DNA from 3 places in the Yersinia intermedia genome. Region 1 is predicted to be linked to each of the others. Evidence: predicted binding sites of a transcription regulator. Region 1 holds the regulator's gene; each other region holds the start of a gene.

Region 1 (5,658 bases):
ACGCTTGAGCTGATAAACCCGCTCATAATCCAGCGGTGGCACTTCACGGTTCTCTTTCGGACTAAGCCCTGAGAGCCAGGCTTTACGAGCATGAATGGTAAAGATATCGCATTCACCACGGTCTGCCACCGTTTGCACAAACTCGCACAAGAACTCATAGCTATCCAGTTGGTCAATGCCGATACGAGTTTTAACGGTGACAGGAATAGAAACCACATCACGCATAGCTTTAATGCAGTCAGCGACCAGTTCAGCCTCACCCATCAGGCAAGCGCCGAAACGACCATTTTGCACCCGATCAGATGGGCAACCCACATTCAGGTTTATTTCATTGTAGCCGCGTTGTTCAGCCAATTTGGCACAATGTGCCAGTGCTTGCGGGTCACTGCCCCCAAGCTGCAGTGCCACCGGATGATCCTGTTCGCTATAAGCCAGATAGTCAGCTTTGCCATGAATAATGGCACCGGTGGTGACCATCTCGGTATATAACAAGGTCTGCTTGGTTAACAAACGATGAAAATAGCGACAATGACGATCAGTCCAGTCGAGCATCGGCGCGACGGAAAAACGTTGCAGGGGGTAGTGTGGCTTAGTGGCCGGGGTGCTGGAAAAAGTCTGGGCTGCGTGCATTTACGGTGATTTCATCGGTTATTATTTCATCGAATACCCATTGAAGTTGCCCGCCGAGCGAACCCTACAAAGGGATGGAATGAGTAATTATACCATAGAACCTCACCATAGCTGCCGGTGTGATAATTGAACCTTACGGCTGATCGTTCTGTCATCGAATTCTATGACTTAACAAAAATGTGATACCCACCTTCCCCTTGCCTTTTCATCTATCGGCGATTAACGCTAAATATGATAAAATCAATTCAATTTGAATGCTGCGGGATGGATATCATGAAACCTATCAATGAGGAAAAGCTGCTGGCTCAGGCTGAAGAGCTGTGCCAACAACGTAACGTCCGGCTGACACCGCAACGTCTTGAAGTATTACGCTTAATGGCACAACAACCTGGCGCAATCAGTGCTTATGATTTGTTGGATTTGCTGCGTGTTTCTGAGCCGCAAGCCAAGCCTCCAACGGTTTATCGCGCATTGGATTTTTTGCTCGAGCAGGGTTTTATCCACCGTGTCGAGTCAGCGAATAGTTATGTGCTATGCCATCATTTTGAAGAGCCAACCCATACCTCGGCACTATTTATCTGTGATCGCTGCAAAATAGTCACTGAACGTACCACTGTGGGTATTGAAGAAGCATTGGCGCAGCTAGCTAAACAATCAGGTTTTGCACTGCGTCACAGTGTGGTTGAAGCGCACGGGTTATGTGCTGAATGCGGGGAAGTTGAAGCCTGTGAAAGCCATGATCATTGTGACCATGACCACTCTATTGTCACTAAAAAGAAATAGTTGCATATCTAATTGAAGATATTGAAGCCGCAGCAATGTTAGCTGCTCTCCAATTACTTTTGCCTTATACCCGTCATACTTCAAGCTGCATGTGTGTTGGCTGCTCTCAATAACCCGAATCACTTACTTATGTAAGCTCATCGGGATTAATGAGCCTCATCCTGCGGGCTAGCATAAATGCTGTTCAAATCGGTTCCCGACCGATTTGTATCTCGCTTACCGCCTTCCTGCAACTCGAATTATTTAGGGTATAGATAGAGATCCCTGGTGGGTATATATCGGTGAGCAAAAAGCAGACTGCCGCGAGCAATGCGACAGGATAATAATTATAAGGCACGTCCTTGTGCCAAGGCAGATATAAATACAGGTACAACCAGAATATCTTTTATTAAAACAATATCATCACATCAGTATAATTGGATTTGATTTATCAATAATTATACGGAATTGATTAATAATTCATATTCTATGAAACGAGAGACCCGATTAATTTATATCAATAGCAGTTTAATTCCATTTCATGCTGTTACCAGCGAAACTTGCTATGGTCTTCCCAAGCTTTGACTTCTTTCTCAGCTTGCTCTTTCTGATAGCCGTATTTCTCCTGGATTTTACCCACTAACTGGTCACGCTTACCTTCAATTACCGTTAGGTCATCGTCGGTCAACTTGCCCCATTTTTCTTTCACTTTACCTTTAAACTGCTTCCAGTTACCGTCGGCTTGATCTTTATTCATAATATCTCCGTTACCTTGGGAATTAGTCAGTTTATTTAAATTAGCACGATAAACATCGTCTATTGAGAAAACAACAATATTTAAATTAGTCGCTCACAGTCATAATTTAAAATTAAACTTCGTTGTTTCGCTTACCGTAGGAATAACTATAGCAGAGGATACTGATAATTAAAGCCTTGATAATATTAATCACAAGAAATCGAACTATAAAGTAAAAATATACATTCATATTATTCAGTTAAAACAGTAGGTAATAACTTATTGTCAGAATCGTCTCAATCTAATTATATCCTTTATACTGAAGCTATCAGGTGTTAGCTACACTTGTTACTTGGCCCATCTATAAACCTCACTTCTGTGAGACTGCTGCAAGTAACCTTTAAATCAGCTCCCGGCAGATTTGTCGCTTGCTGGCTGCCTACTTGCAACACCAATTATTTTGGGCATCTGAATAGCCTATTGAGGCAATTAACGATAATAAAAAGCCGCTCCTGAGCAGGAACGGCTTATCAGTTCAATATAAAACGCTAATGTTAGATCCAGTCGCCATTACGGATAACACCGACGGCCAGTCCTTCAATAGTAAAGCTCTGCTCGCGCAGATCGACAATAATGGGTTGGAACTCACTATTCTCTGGCAGAAGCTGTACGATATTACCTTGTTTTTTCAAGCGTTTTACCGTTACTTCATCGTCAATTCGTGCCACAACCACTTGCCCGTTACGCACATCTTGCGTTTTATGTACCGCTAATAGGTCACCATCCAGAATGCCGATATCTCTCATCGACATCCCATTAACCCGCAACAGAAAATCTGCACTCGGCTTAAACATCGATGGGTCTACTTTGTAGTGCCCTTCGATATGCTGCTGTGCCAGCAAAGGCTCACCTGCGGCAACCCGGCCAATCAGTGGCAGGCCATCTTCTTCTTCCATCAGCAAGCGAATGCCACGGGAAGCGCCAGAAACAATCTCAATGACACCTTTACGGGCCAGTGCTTTTAAATGCTCTTCAGCGGCGTTAGGAGAGCGAAACCCCAGACGCTGCGCAATTTCGGCACGGGTCGGTGGCATGCCGGTTTGCGCTAGGTGATCGCGAACCAGGTCATAAACCTCTTGCTGTCTGGTAGTAAGTGCTTTCATTCCGCCCCCTGTTTGTTTATACAGTCTTGCTGTGAGTATATACAGGTAAGCGGGTGTTGGGAACCAAAGAGTGAATAAAAACAGGGATTAATCACAGCTTATTTCTGCGGCATTGTTCGTCATAACATTAACCAGCATGCTGCCAAAGTACCGTTATCCAGACAAATAGCGCTAATAAGATGGCGAGAAATACCGCCGCAGACCCCATATCTTTGGCACGCCCCGATAGCTCATGGAGCTCACTGCCAATCCTGTCCACCACCGCCTCAATCGCACTATTAATGACTTCGATGATGATCACTAAAATGACGCTACCAATTAATAAAAGGCGTGCGATAGCATCTACATCTAACCAGAAGGCCAGTATGATAGCGATGATGGCGGCGACAGCTTCCTGGCGAAAAGCTGCTTCGTTTTTCCAGGCAGCCGTTAAGCCTTTCACAGAATAACCGGCCGCTTTATAGACTCGGGCCAGCCCTGTTGATTGATTCGCCATGTTTTATTGCCTTTATCTTAAGTTAATGATGATTTTTGCCGCTTTCTGTTGTCTTATCACCACAGATCTCAAAACCAGTTTCTGGTATCCTTGCGACGAATTGCTAACAAGAGGCTTCATGTAGTTATGTCAGGTTGGCGTAAAATATATTATAAGTTACTGAATTTACCACTTAAACTGTTGGTAAAAAGCAAGGTTATTCCGGCAGACCCTGTGACTGAGTTAGGGCTAGACCCCTCTCGTCCTATTCTGTACGTTTTGCCTTACAATTCTAAGGCTGATTTGCTGACTTTGCGAGCGCAGTGTCAAGCACAAGACCTGCCCGACCCCTTGATTCCATTGGAAATCGATGGCGTGCAACTGCCTAGTCATGTGTTTATCGATAATGGCCCGAGGGTCTTTCGTTATTACGCACCTAAACAGGAATCGGTAAAGCTGTTCCACGACTATCTGGATTTGCACCGCAATAATCCCGAGTTGGATATCCAGATGCTACCGGTTTCCGTGATGTTTGGTCGTTCGCCGGGGCGTGAAGGCCACGGAACACCACATCTGCGCGTGCTTAACGGGGTGCAGAAGTTCTTCGCTGTCTTATGGCTGGGTCGCGATAGCTTTGTGCGTTTCTCTACCACAGTTTCACTGCGCAGAATGGCCAGCGAACACGGTACCGATAAAACTATCGCCCACAAACTGGCTCGTGTCGCGCGCATGCACTTCTCCCGTCAACGCTTAGCCGCGGTTGGCCCTAGTCTGCCTGCCCGTCAGGATCTGTTCAAAAAGTTGCTGACCTCAAAGGCGATTGAAAAGGCCGTTGCCGATGAAGCGCGGACCAAGAAAATCTCCCATGAGAAAGCACAGCAAAATGCCATTACGCTGATGGAAGAGATCGCTGCCGACTTCTCTTATGAAGCCGTGCGCCTGTCTGACAGGGTATTAAGCTGGACGTGGAACCGTTTGTATCAGGGCATTAATGTCCATAATGCAGAACGGGTGCGGCAGTTGGCGCAAGATGGCCATGAAATCGTCTATGTGCCTTGTCATCGCAGCCATATGGATTATCTGCTGCTCTCCTACGTGCTTTATCATCAAGGGCTGGTGCCGCCGCATATTGCCGCCGGGATTAACCTTAACTTCTGGCCTGCCGGGCCTATCTTCCGTCGTTTGGGCGCGTTCTTTATTCGTCGCACCTTTAAAGGCAATAAACTCTATTCAACGGTTTTCCGCGAGTATTTAGGTGAACTGTTCACCCGTGGTTATTCGGTTGAATACTTTGTTGAAGGGGGGCGTTCACGTACCGGCCGCCTGCTGGAGCCAAAAACCGGCACATTGTCGATGACCATTCAGGCAATGTTGCGTGGTGGCTCACGTCCAATCACCTTGGTGCCGATTTATATCGGTTACGAACATGTGATGGAAGTGGGTACCTATGCCAAAGAGCTGCGCGGCGCGACCAAAGAGAAAGAGAACCTGTTGCAGATGCTGCGGGGCTTGCGCAAGTTACGTAACCTCGGTCAGGGCTATGTCAACTTTGGTGAACCGATCCCGTTGACCACCTATCTGAACACCAATGTACCGCAATGGCGTGATGCCATTGACCCGATCGAAGCTCAGCGCCCAAGCTGGCTGACACCGGCGGTAAATGATTTGGCCGGTAAGATTATGGTGAGAATAAATAATGCGGCAGCAGCAAATGCCATGAACTTGTGTTCTACCGCATTGTTAGCCTCACGTCAGCGTTCACTCACCCGTGAACAGTTGCTTGAGCAACTTGATTGCTATCTGCAACTGCTGCGCAATGTTCCTTATGCGAAAGATGTCACCGTACCGGATAAAACGCCGGAAGAGTTACTTAATCACGCCTTGAATATGAA
Region 2 (5,658 bases), 2.0 Mb from region 1:
AATGATATCGCTGAAGTCGCGCCGCATAGAGGGTTCGCCGCCCGTCAGACGAATTTTTTCTGTTCCCAATAGAGCAAAGGCGCGGCTGACGCGGCTTATTTCGTCCAGACTCAGAAAGCTTTTTAATCCGTCGGGGCGATAGCCATCCGGCAAGCAATAGGTGCAACGAAAATTGCACACATCGGTAATTGATAGGCGCAAATAATAGAACTTGCGCGCAAATGCGTCAGTGAGTTGTACCATAACACCTTTCCAAATACGGGAGATGCAGGCATTTCTACCTCGCACCCTGGTGGCTTAAAGCCACGGCCAGAGCATCATATTGTTCGCGAACGAGACAACGTAGACGCCAAGGCTAGGAGTTTATGTTCAGTGACAGTTTACCCACTGCCCACCGAACCATGGTTTAAAAAGTAAAGCAGTTAGCGGCAGATGAGTCGCTAAAACCCCTACTTTTCCTAGAGATTCTAACGCTAAAACGGCAGGATAGCCAATGGCTGTTTTCCGTTATATATTTTTATATACAACGACTTATATAACAAAACTTACTGTTATTCAGTCTATTGTAATCCATTGCTAATACTTTGTTTAAAATCACGAAAACAATGGCTTTTATCGCGTTTTCACGGCAAATCCGTTAACTTATGCAGCAATTTCACCATTAGCTACGCTATTAGAGCCAGGCAACAATATTTAGACAGGAAAAATATGCGAAATCGCACATTAGCGGATCTCGATCGGGTGGTTGCTTTAGGAGGAGGCCATGGCTTGGGGCGCGTGATGTCAGCCCTTTCTCCACTGGGTTCACGCCTGACAGGTATTGTTACCACCACCGATAATGGCGGCTCGACGGGTCGCATCCGCCGTTCAGAAGGAGGAATTGCCTGGGGTGATACCCGCAATTGCCTTAATCAGTTGATCACTGAGCCGAGTGTGGCTTCGGCAATGTTTGAATACCGTTTTAGCGGTAATGGCGAACTCTCAGGCCATAATCTGGGTAATTTAATGCTCAAAGCGTTAGACCATCTCAGCATCAGACCTATCGAGGCAATCAACCTGGTGCGTAGCTTGCTAAAAGTAGAGGCATGGCTCATCCCGATGTCTGAGCAACCGGTCGATTTGCTGGCCATCGATCATGAAGGACACCCCGTTTATGGTGAGGTGAATATCGACCAACTGGCGAAAATGCCACAAGAGATGTTGTTGTCACCGCACGTTCACGCCACGCGGGAAGCCGTGGAAGCAATTAGCCAGGCAGACGTTATTTTGATTGGGCCAGGTAGTTTCTTAACCAGCCTGATGCCCTTGTTACTGCTAGATGACTTAACTCAGGCCCTACGTCGCAGCTCTGCCAGTATGATTTATATCGGTAATCTGGGGCGTGAACTCAGTGTGGCGGCAGCCGCGCTGTCGTTGCAAGAAAAACTGGCGATAATGGAAAGCAAGATTGGCCGCAAAATTATTGATGCTGCTATTGTCAGTCCACGAATTGATATCAGTGGCGTAACGGACAGAATTATTATCCAGCAACCACTGGAAGCCAAAGATATCCCTTATCGCCATGACCGTGAGCTGCTCCGCCAAGCGCTGGAAACCACGTTGCAACAGCTCGGTGGCGCAAACTAGCTAAGAGGTTTTGCTCGAGTTTGAGCTTGCAATGTTGCGCTGTCATTCATATGGATATACAGCGCCTCCACTTTAGTTCTAGCCCATGGTGTACGGCGTAAGAATTTCAGGCTGGATTTAATGCTGGGATCGCTGATGAAACAGTTGATATTGATACGGTATGCCAACTCCTCCCAACCATAATGCTCAACCAGTTTAGTCAACAGTTGTTCAAGGGTAATACCGTGTAACGGATCTTTCGACAAGTGATCGCTCATTATTTATCTCGCGTTTTATACTCTTCCGACCTGGCGCTGCTGAATTGTTGGCTTGCCACCGAGCTGCCACCCCAGGTTATTTGAGTCTATTTAGGTGATGATTTTATTAGCCGCACACCTTAATCAGGATGGGTTGATGCGGCAAGCAGAAATTCCTGATTTGCCACACGGCCACCACACAATGTGAGGCTAATGAGCATCACGATATTGCGATAAACTGTTGGCGCAACTGATGAACTTGATCGCGCAGTTCTGCCGCCTGCTCAAATTCCAGATTCTGTGCATGGGTGTACATTTTAGATTCCAGCTCACGGATTTTCTGGTCAAGCGCTTTCGGTGGCAAGGCGTGATAATTATTGGGATCAGCCACTTTGCCGCCCCGCCCTTTCCCTTTACCACGGGAAGAGGGTTGGCCCAGTTGCAGAATATCGCCAATTTTCTTGTTCAACCCTTGTGGAATGATGCCACGTTCTTCGTTGTAAGTTTGCTGTTTGACACGCCGCCGTTCCGTTTCACCAATAGCCTTTTCCATTGAGGCGGTAATTCTGTCGCCATACAGTATCGCTTTACCATTAAGGTTACGCGCGGCACGACCAATAGTCTGGATTAAAGAGCGTTCAGAACGCAGGAAACCTTCTTTATCAGCATCAAGAATTGCGACCAGAGAAACCTCTGGCATATCCAAACCTTCGCGCAGTAAGTTGATCCCCACCAGTACATCAAACTCACCCAAGCGCAGATCACGAATAATCTCTACCCGCTCAACGGTATCAATATCCGAATGCAGGTAACGAACACGGGCACCATGCTCCCCCAGATACTCAGTCAGGTCTTCGGCCATACGTTTAGTCAGCGTTGTTACCAGTACCCGCTCGTTAATCGCTGCACGAATACGGATCTCTGATAGCAAGTCATCGACCTGTGTTGCTACTGGCCGTACTTCAATTAACGGATCGAGCAGGCCCGTCGGCCGCACGACCTGATCGATGATATCGCCACCGGATTTCTCCAGCTCATATTTACCCGGAGTTGCTGAAACATAAATAGTTTGTGGTGCCAGTGCTTCAAACTCTTCAAAACGCATTGGCCGGTTATCCAGTGCCGATGGCAGCCGGAAACCATATTCCACCAGTGTTTCTTTGCGCGAGCGGTCACCTTTGTACATCCCGCCGATTTGCGGAATAGTCACGTGGGATTCATCAACCACCAACAAACCGTCAGCCGGTAGATAGTCAAATAACGTAGGTGGTGCTTCGCCGGGACCACGGCCGGAAAGGTAACGTGAATAGTTTTCAATACCGGAGCAGTAGCCCAGCTCATTCATCATTTCAAGGTCAAACTGGGTCCGCTGGCTAATACGTTGCTCTTCCAACAACTTATTGTTGGCTAATAGCACCTGACGCCGGTCGGCCAGTTCGACTTTGATCTCTTCCATGGCCTGCAAAATACGCTCACGCGGGGTAACGTAGTGCGTTTTAGGATAGACCGTAAAACGCGGTACTTCATGCTGTAACTGGCCAGTCAATGGATCAAAAATTGACAACCGCTCGACCTCTTCATCAAACAGTTCTACCCGCAGCGCCCACTCATCAGATTCCGCAGGGAAGATGTCGATGACTTCACCACGCACCCGGAAAGTACCGCGCTGGAATACCTGATCATTACGGCTGTATTGCAATTCGGATAAGCGACGCAAAATAGAGCGCTGATCGATGATCATACCCTTAGTCAGATGCAGCATCATTTTCAGGTATAAGTCAGGATCACCCAGGCCATAAATCGCAGAGACCGATGCCACTACGATGACATCACGCCTTTCCAACAATGCTTTGGTCGCCGATAGCCGCATTTGCTCAATATGCTCGTTTACCGAGGCGTCTTTTTCGATAAACGTATCAGAGCTTGGGACATAGGCTTCAGGCTGATAGTAGTCATAGTAGGAGACAAAATACTCTACCGCGTTATCGGGGAAAAACTCTTTCATCTCACCATAAAGCTGTGCTGCCAATGTTTTATTGGGTGCCAGCACCATGGTCGGGCGGTTCAAATCAGCAATAACATTGGCTATCGTAAAGGTTTTACCCGATCCCGTTACCCCCAACAGTGTCTGATGAGCCAGACCATTCTCTAGCCCTTCTTCCAGCTTACGGATAGCCTCAGGCTGGTCGCCTGCTGGCTTAAACTCAGAATGTAGTTTGAATAATTTACTCATGAATTTGCTACCCGCCGGAGAAATACACACTATCAGGAGGCTAATTATGAAAGCCCCATAGAATTTTGCCACCCCTATGATACTGGATATAAAACCAGCTTCAAGCACCAAAATGTAGGAATTTCTTTAACCAAGAGATTGTTTGCCTCGTTACAGTGACATACAAACGACAGTTGCACTGTAAAAGCATTTTTATCCCCAACTGTTAACATAAACGCATTAGTGATAACTAATTGATTAAAGATCATCCATCAATTCTGCCTATGAATTATCAGCGCTTGATTTTAATTAACCCATTGAAAATAAAATAAATTATTAAAAAGTAGAGAATGCGGACAACAGGAGCGCAAGCCGCGTCCGCTCTCGCTTGCCATCAGTTTTCTATGGCTAATGCACAAGGTTATCCACAGGAATGGTGGATAACTCATTCAACCCCACAGCGGCTGGGAGTTGGCGAAAAGCAAAGCTTGGGAAAGAAATAGGGACTAACTGGCTTTTTTAGTGTTTTTTTTACATTTTTATTTCACCGTATATTTCAATTAGTGCTAACTATGTAGCTTGCTAATTCTATAACTTTCACTAGCTCACCCTCACATCTAATCACTTCTGGCCTTACTGTTTTTTTCTGCACCATTATCTCCAGCAGAGCACCGCTTAAGTGCATGCTATCCGTCACTCTACGCCTTTATCGCTGTGGTCTGGGTCATTTCAGCCCTGATCTGTACGTTAAAACGATTTACAGACTGTTAACATACAAATGTTGTCCTCTGCATGGCAACTTGGCCCAAGAGTTGCTTTATATCTATAGAACAGAGGAGTGAAAGAGGAAATGGTCTAAAGCGGTGCAACATATTCATGAACCAAAAACCATCCTATCTCAGGGTGATTAGGGGCAAAAATAACCTGTTGATACCATTTAACACCACAATTAACCCATTTCACCTCAATTTACGCCAACAACCACCCGTTAGAAGTGTGGTGTTTTATGTTGTACTGCCGCTATCAAGTATGCAGATTTGCTGGTTAATCCTTCGCTAGCCGTTACAGAACACTGGGTCACCTGTGAGCTACTGAGATCGACTGAGGAGAAGCACTGATGCTGAGTTTAACCGCTGTAAATCAATACTATGGTCAGAATCATATCCTTTGGGATATTAATCTGGAGATCCCTCGTGGGCAATGTACCTGCCTGATTGGCCGCAATGGGGTAGGGAAAACAACATTAATTAATTGCATCATGGGACATCTGCCGATTAAGAGTGGCACCATGACCTGGCAACCGAACCATGAACCGCCACAGAATTTGCTACAACAACCCGTTGAGGGGCGCACTGCTCTGGGTATCGGCTATGTACCACAAGGGCAACAGATTTTCTCTCAACTGAGTGTGGAGGAGAATATGCTGATAGCCGTGCTGGCAGGCCGCTATAAATCGCGCCAAATTCCGGGATGGATTTTTGATTTGTTCCCGCAACTGTATGATAAACGCACCCAGCGCGGCGGGGAGCTAACCCGCAATCAACAACAGCAGTTAGCCATTGCCAGAGCACTGGTGGCAGAGCC
Region 3 (5,658 bases), 1.7 Mb from region 1:
AGTACCCAATGAAAAAAGCGATCCTACACACGCTGATAGCATCCACTCTGGCTTTATTATCACATCAGGCTTTTGCACAAGATGATGTTAACCTACGCATGTCATGGTGGGGGGGCAATGGGCGTCATCAAATGACACTTAAAGCTCTGGAAGAGTTCCACAAGCAGCACCCAAACATTAATGTTAAAGCAGAATACACAGGCTGGGACGGTCACCTTTCTCGTCTGACAACGCAAATTGCGGGTGGAACTGAACCTGACGTTATGCAAACAAACTGGAACTGGCTGCCAATCTTCTCCAAAGATGGCACTGGCTTCTATGACTTAAATAAAGTGTCAGAGCAGTTGGATTTGGCTCAATTCGATCCGAAAGAACTGCAACAAACTACTGTTAATGGCAAATTAAACGGTATCCCGATTTCAGTGACAGCGCGTATTTTTTACTTCAATGACGCGACCTGGGCTAAGTCTGGTTTAGCGTATCCAAAAACGTGGGACGAATTACTTAACGCAGGTTTAGTGTTTAAAGAAAAACTGGGTGACCAATATTACCCTGTGGTATTAGAGCATCAGGATACTCTGGCATTAATTCGCTCTTACATGACACAAAAATACAACACACCGACTATCGATGAAGCTAATAAAAAGTTTGCTTATACACCAGAACAGTGGGTTGAGTTCTTTACTATGTATAAGAAAATGGTTGATAACCATGTGATGCCTTCCACTAAATACTATGCCTCATTCGGTAAAAGCAATATGTACGAAATGAAGCCGTGGATTAATGGTGAATGGGGGGGTACTTATATGTGGAACTCCACCATTACTAAGTATTCCGATAACCTGACTAAACCAGCAAAATTGATACTTGGCCCTTATCCGATGTTGCCAGAAGCCAAAGATGCAGGTCTGTTCTTTAAACCAGCTCAAATGCTCTCAATTGGTAAATCGACTAAGTACCCTAAAGAAAGTGCCATGCTTATCAACTTCTTGCTTAACAGCAAAGAAGGTGTTGATGCTATGGGCTTAGAGCGTGGCGTACCACTGAGTAAGACTGCTGTAACTCAACTACGTGCCAGCGGCGTGATTAAAGATGAAGATCCATCTGTTGCTGGTTTAAATATGGCATTAGAACTACCACATGAAATGAAAACATCACCATACTTTGACGACCCACAAATCGTTTCATTGTTCCGGGATGCAATTCAATATATCGATTATGGTCAGAAATCTGTTGAAGAATCTGCGGAATACTTTAATAAACAAGGTGACCGTATCCTGAAACGCGCCATGAGATAATATGTAATTCTATTTAACTTAAGTTGTCATTAAACCCTGCCATTAATTTGGCGGGGTTATTTTGTTTTATAAATAAAAAATAATAACCAATTAGATCGCCATCACAAATTAATATCTGATTAAAAAATTAATCGATAAGAAAGATCTGGATCACACAAATAATTATCTATATAAATAGAATATGAATCCACATAAAGTGAAACGTTGTTTCTTTGATTGTGGAATTGTTTTTTAGTCGTGTGTTGATTTTTATAAATTTGTTAATGATTGTTGTTTTAAATAACCATAACCCTGGGATTACATAAAAATGAAATTTAAATTACTTACTTTGGCAGTGGCATCTGTTATCAGTTTTAGTTCTGTTGCAACAACAATTGACTATCGGCATGAAATGAAAGATACCAGTAAATCTGATCATAAAGACCGTTTATTGATCTCCAACCGTTTTGCCAATGGTTTTGGTTTATCTTTAGAAGGGAAATGGGGCCAGCACAGCTCTGATACTACGCCGAATAAACCGTTTAATGAGCAAGTCAGTAATGGCACCGAAGTGGTTGCCAGCTATGTTTATCAATTCAACAAAACGTTCCAGATTGAGCCTGGCTTCTCATTAGAGTCATCATCTGACTCGAACAACTATCGCCCTTACTTGCGCGGTAAAGTGTCCTTCACTGATGATTTCTCTACTTCACTGCGTTATCGCCCATATTACAAGCGTAACCAGCCAGCTCAGAGCAAAGCAACAGAAAAAGGCCATGAGTTCACCATGCTGTTTGCTTATAGCTTCTTGAAAGACTATTCAGCGGAATACGAATTAAACTACAAGAAATCTGAAGATGAAATTCTGGCAAATAAAGAAAAAGAAGAATGGAGTCATGATCTGAAAATTGCTTACAAATGGGATAAAAACTGGAAGCCATATGTTGCTATCGGCAACGTAGCGGGTAGCAAAACGACTGACGAACGTCAAACTCGCTACCGTGTCGGTGTGCAGTACAGCTTCTAAGTATTATGTCGTTATGAGTACCCTCATCATTATTTGTTAAATTATGCCCATACCGTATTACTTTGGGGAAAAGTCGACTCCCGGTCACTTTTCCCCTTTTTTTATCTATGTAACGTCATTTCAGCCCTAGACCTGATATTTCCCCCCTGAATACTCACGCTAAACTCCCTGCACTCAGCCAGAGAAAAATGAGACATTTAGTTACAGCGTAACGGCTATCCACGCCAAGATAAATCTCATATACTGGATAAATCAACAGCTACAGATTCGGAATTCAAGTATGACAGGGGAAGGACACCTTATTTTTTCTGTCGCCTGCGCTATCTTTGCCAAAAAAGTCGGTCTAACACCGGAACTGGCACAGGGTGACTGGTGGCATATTATACCTGGCGCCCTGCTAACTTCCCTGCTACCCGATATTGATCATCCAAAGTCAATCCTTGGCCAGCGGTTAAAGTGGCTCTCTACCCCCATTGCCCGCGCATTTGGCCATCGTGGGTTTACCCATAGCCTCTTGGCAGTTATCGGTGGTGTGGCACTATTTCAAATGGACATCTCACGCGATTGGATTATTCCCGCAGATGCGTTCCATGCAATGATTATTGGCTATTTCAGCCATTTGCTGGCAGATATGCTCACACCTGCTGGTGTACCGCTGTTATGGCCTTGCCGCTGGCGATTCTGTATTCCGCTATTACGCCCACAAAAAGGCAATCAATTAGAACGCGTATTCTGTGTTCTATTAGTTTGTTTTTCCGTCTATTGGCAAACTGATACCACCATTCCCCTGCTATCCTATATGGAACAATTGAAAAACTTTCGATTGTGATCACATTTTAATGGGTGAATAATCACCAATCTGAATATATTCCATACAAATCAGGCGAAAAATTTATATGCCATTCTTTTTGGATATAAGTGAGCCTGAAAAGGAACTGCTACCATATACGGCTAATTGCACCATGACGGTGCTTGGCTCTGTTCTAGATAAAAATAGCAATAGAATATGTAGCCAGTATTTAAAATAATAATTTGGAGATATGGGGATGAACCTTCCGCTTGTGATTAACGTGCTGGTATTTGTAGCACTGCTATTACTATTGGCACAAACCCGCCATAAACAATGGAGTCTGGCTAAGAAAGTCTTGGTTGGCTTGGCACTGGGTGTGCTATTTGGTCTGGGCTTGCAATGGGTATACGGTGCTGATAACCCGGTACTGAAAGAGTCCATCACCTGGTTTAATATTGTCGGAAATGGTTATGTGCAATTATTGCAAATGATTGTTATGCCGCTGGTATTCGCCTCAATATTGAGCGCTGTCGCTAAACTGCATAATGCCTCTTCGCTAGGCAAAATCAGCGTCCTGACAATCGGTACTTTGCTGTTCACTACGCTAATTGCTGCCCTGGTTGGGGTGCTGGTTACCAATCTGTTTGGTTTAACCGCAGAAGGTCTGGTGCAAGGTACGCAAGAAACGGCACGTTTGAGTGCCATTGAAAGTAACTACTTAAGCAAAGTGACGGACTTGACAGTACCGCAGTTGATCCTGTCATTTATTCCGAAAAACCCGTTTGCCGATTTGACCGGAGCCAGTCCGACCTCAATTATCAGCGTGGTTATTTTCGCGACTTTCCTCGGTATTGCCTCACTGCAACTGCTGAAAGATGATGTTAAGAAAGGCCAACGCGTATTAGTGGCTATCGATACACTGCAAGCTTGGGTAATGAAACTGGTTCGTCTGGTCATGAAGCTGACGCCCTACGGCGTATTGGCATTAATGACCAAAGTTGTGGCCGGCTCTAACATTCAAGACATTATCAAGCTAGGTAGCTTTGTCGTTGCCTCCTACCTTGGCCTGGCAATTATGTTTGTGGTTCACGCTGTGTTGCTGTCATTGACCGGCATCAATCCGTTGAAATTCTTCCGCAAAGTCTGGCCGGTTCTGACCTTCGCCTTTACCAGCCGTTCCAGCGCGGCCAGTATTCCGCTGAATGTGGAAGCTCAAACCCGCCGCTTGGGTGTCCCTGAGTCTATCGCCAGCTTCTCTGCCTCCTTTGGTGCCACCATAGGGCAAAATGGCTGTGCTGGTCTTTATCCTGCAATGCTGGCCGTTATGGTTGCGCCAACGGTAGGCATCAACCCGCTGGATCCAGTATGGATTGCCACACTGGTGGGGATCGTAACCATCAGTTCTGCCGGTGTTGCGGGTGTTGGTGGTGGTGCAACCTTCGCCGCACTGATTGTGTTGCCTGCACTGGGCTTGCCAGTCACATTGGTTGCTTTATTGATCTCTGTTGAGCCATTGATTGATATGGGCCGGACCGCGCTGAACGTTAGCGGTTCAATGACCGCCGGTACCATTACCAGCCAATTGATGAAACAGACAGATAAAGAAATTCTCAACAGTGACGACGATGGCGATTTAGCGCATCAATAAACAACGCTAATTAGCCACTCTATTGTCATTATTCAGAAAGCCAGTCAGTAAAATGACTGGCTTTCTGCGTTTAAACAGCCATTGCCGCGGGCCAATTGGTAATCGTTAACTGCCCTGGGGGTGATATTTCTCAACCAATGCTAAGGCGATAGCTTCAGTTTCTATATCCGGTACGCCGCGAATATTTTGCGCCCTGAAATGCATCTGAAAAGCCTTAATAACCTGAATGGTTTCATTATCCAACACGCCGTTTTGTGGGATTTGATAACCATAACGGGCCAATGCCTGCTGAATAACAGTAACAGAGCCGATATCATACTTATTTCGGCCATTAATATACTTAGCAACTGTTGCGTCATCTGGCCAAGCGCCTATGCCTTGCTCGGCTAAACGTTTCCATGGGAATAACGGGCCGGGATCAGACTTTCGCTGTGGGGCGATATCGCTGTGAGCCACGACATTCATCGGCGCGATATTATAACGCTCGACAATATCTCTGCTAAGGCGCTCAATCAATTCAATCTGAGATTCATTGTAAGGGTACCACTTTCTACCCAACATCCTCTCAGTGAAGCCCTTATTGACGATTTCGATACCTATAGAGGTATCATTGAGACTCGTGCGCCCTTCCCAGTAACTCACCCCTGCATGCCAGGCTCTTTGGCTTTCAGGCACCAATTGCAAAACAACAGGTTTACCCCCAACATTCTCAGGATGCGTTTTTACCAAATAATGAGCGCTAACATCGCCCTGAGTCAGTATGCGTAGTGATTCAGCATCATCTGTTGCAGTATAATGAAGCACTAAAAACCGCACCCGCTCATTTTGAGCCACTGATGGATTATTAGTATCGATTTTATACTCACCACGGTCGATCAGTTTATGCGGCCGGTCACTGTGAGGGCTACTACACCCC

What was found. The regulator LexA, encoded in region 1, represses DNA repair genes until DNA is damaged. The targets are predictions, from matches to a motif close to TNCTGTATGTACATACAGNA.
Positions count from the first base shown of each region.
Region 2: a site for LexA is predicted at 4,176-4,195, ahead of uvrB (excinuclease ABC subunit UvrB). Genes of this name have one in related genera too.
Region 3: a site for LexA is predicted at 2,546-2,565, ahead of EL015_RS09640 (metal-dependent hydrolase). Genes of this name have one in related genera too.

Region 1 covers NZ_LR134116.1:393,138-398,795, reverse strand. The annotation lists gene dusA (tRNA dihydrouridine(20/20a) synthase DusA) at 1-630, opposite strand, end outside; gene zur (zinc uptake transcriptional repressor Zur) at 904-1,413, shown strand; gene EL015_RS01805 (CsbD family protein) at 1,940-2,149, opposite strand; gene lexA (transcriptional repressor LexA) at 2,683-3,291, opposite strand; gene EL015_RS01795 (diacylglycerol kinase) at 3,419-3,787, opposite strand; gene plsB (glycerol-3-phosphate 1-O-acyltransferase PlsB) at 3,914-5,658, shown strand, end outside.
Region 2 covers NZ_LR134116.1:3,108,070-3,113,727, forward strand. The annotation lists gene moaA (GTP 3',8-cyclase MoaA) at 1-243, opposite strand, end outside; molybdenum cofactor riboswitch at 230-374, opposite strand; gene EL015_RS14215 (gluconeogenesis factor YvcK family protein) at 709-1,626, shown strand; gene EL015_RS14220 (VF530 family protein) at 1,623-1,883, opposite strand; gene uvrB (excinuclease ABC subunit UvrB) at 2,083-4,095, opposite strand; gene EL015_RS14230 (ABC transporter ATP-binding protein) at 5,192-5,658, shown strand, end outside.
Region 3 covers NZ_LR134116.1:2,116,614-2,122,271, reverse strand. The annotation lists gene EL015_RS09650 (ABC transporter substrate-binding protein) at 9-1,298, shown strand; gene EL015_RS09645 (oligogalacturonate-specific porin KdgM family protein) at 1,606-2,304, shown strand; gene EL015_RS09640 (metal-dependent hydrolase) at 2,585-3,133, shown strand; gene EL015_RS09635 (L-cystine transporter) at 3,351-4,742, shown strand; gene EL015_RS09630 (N-acetylmuramoyl-L-alanine amidase) at 4,848-5,658, opposite strand, start outside.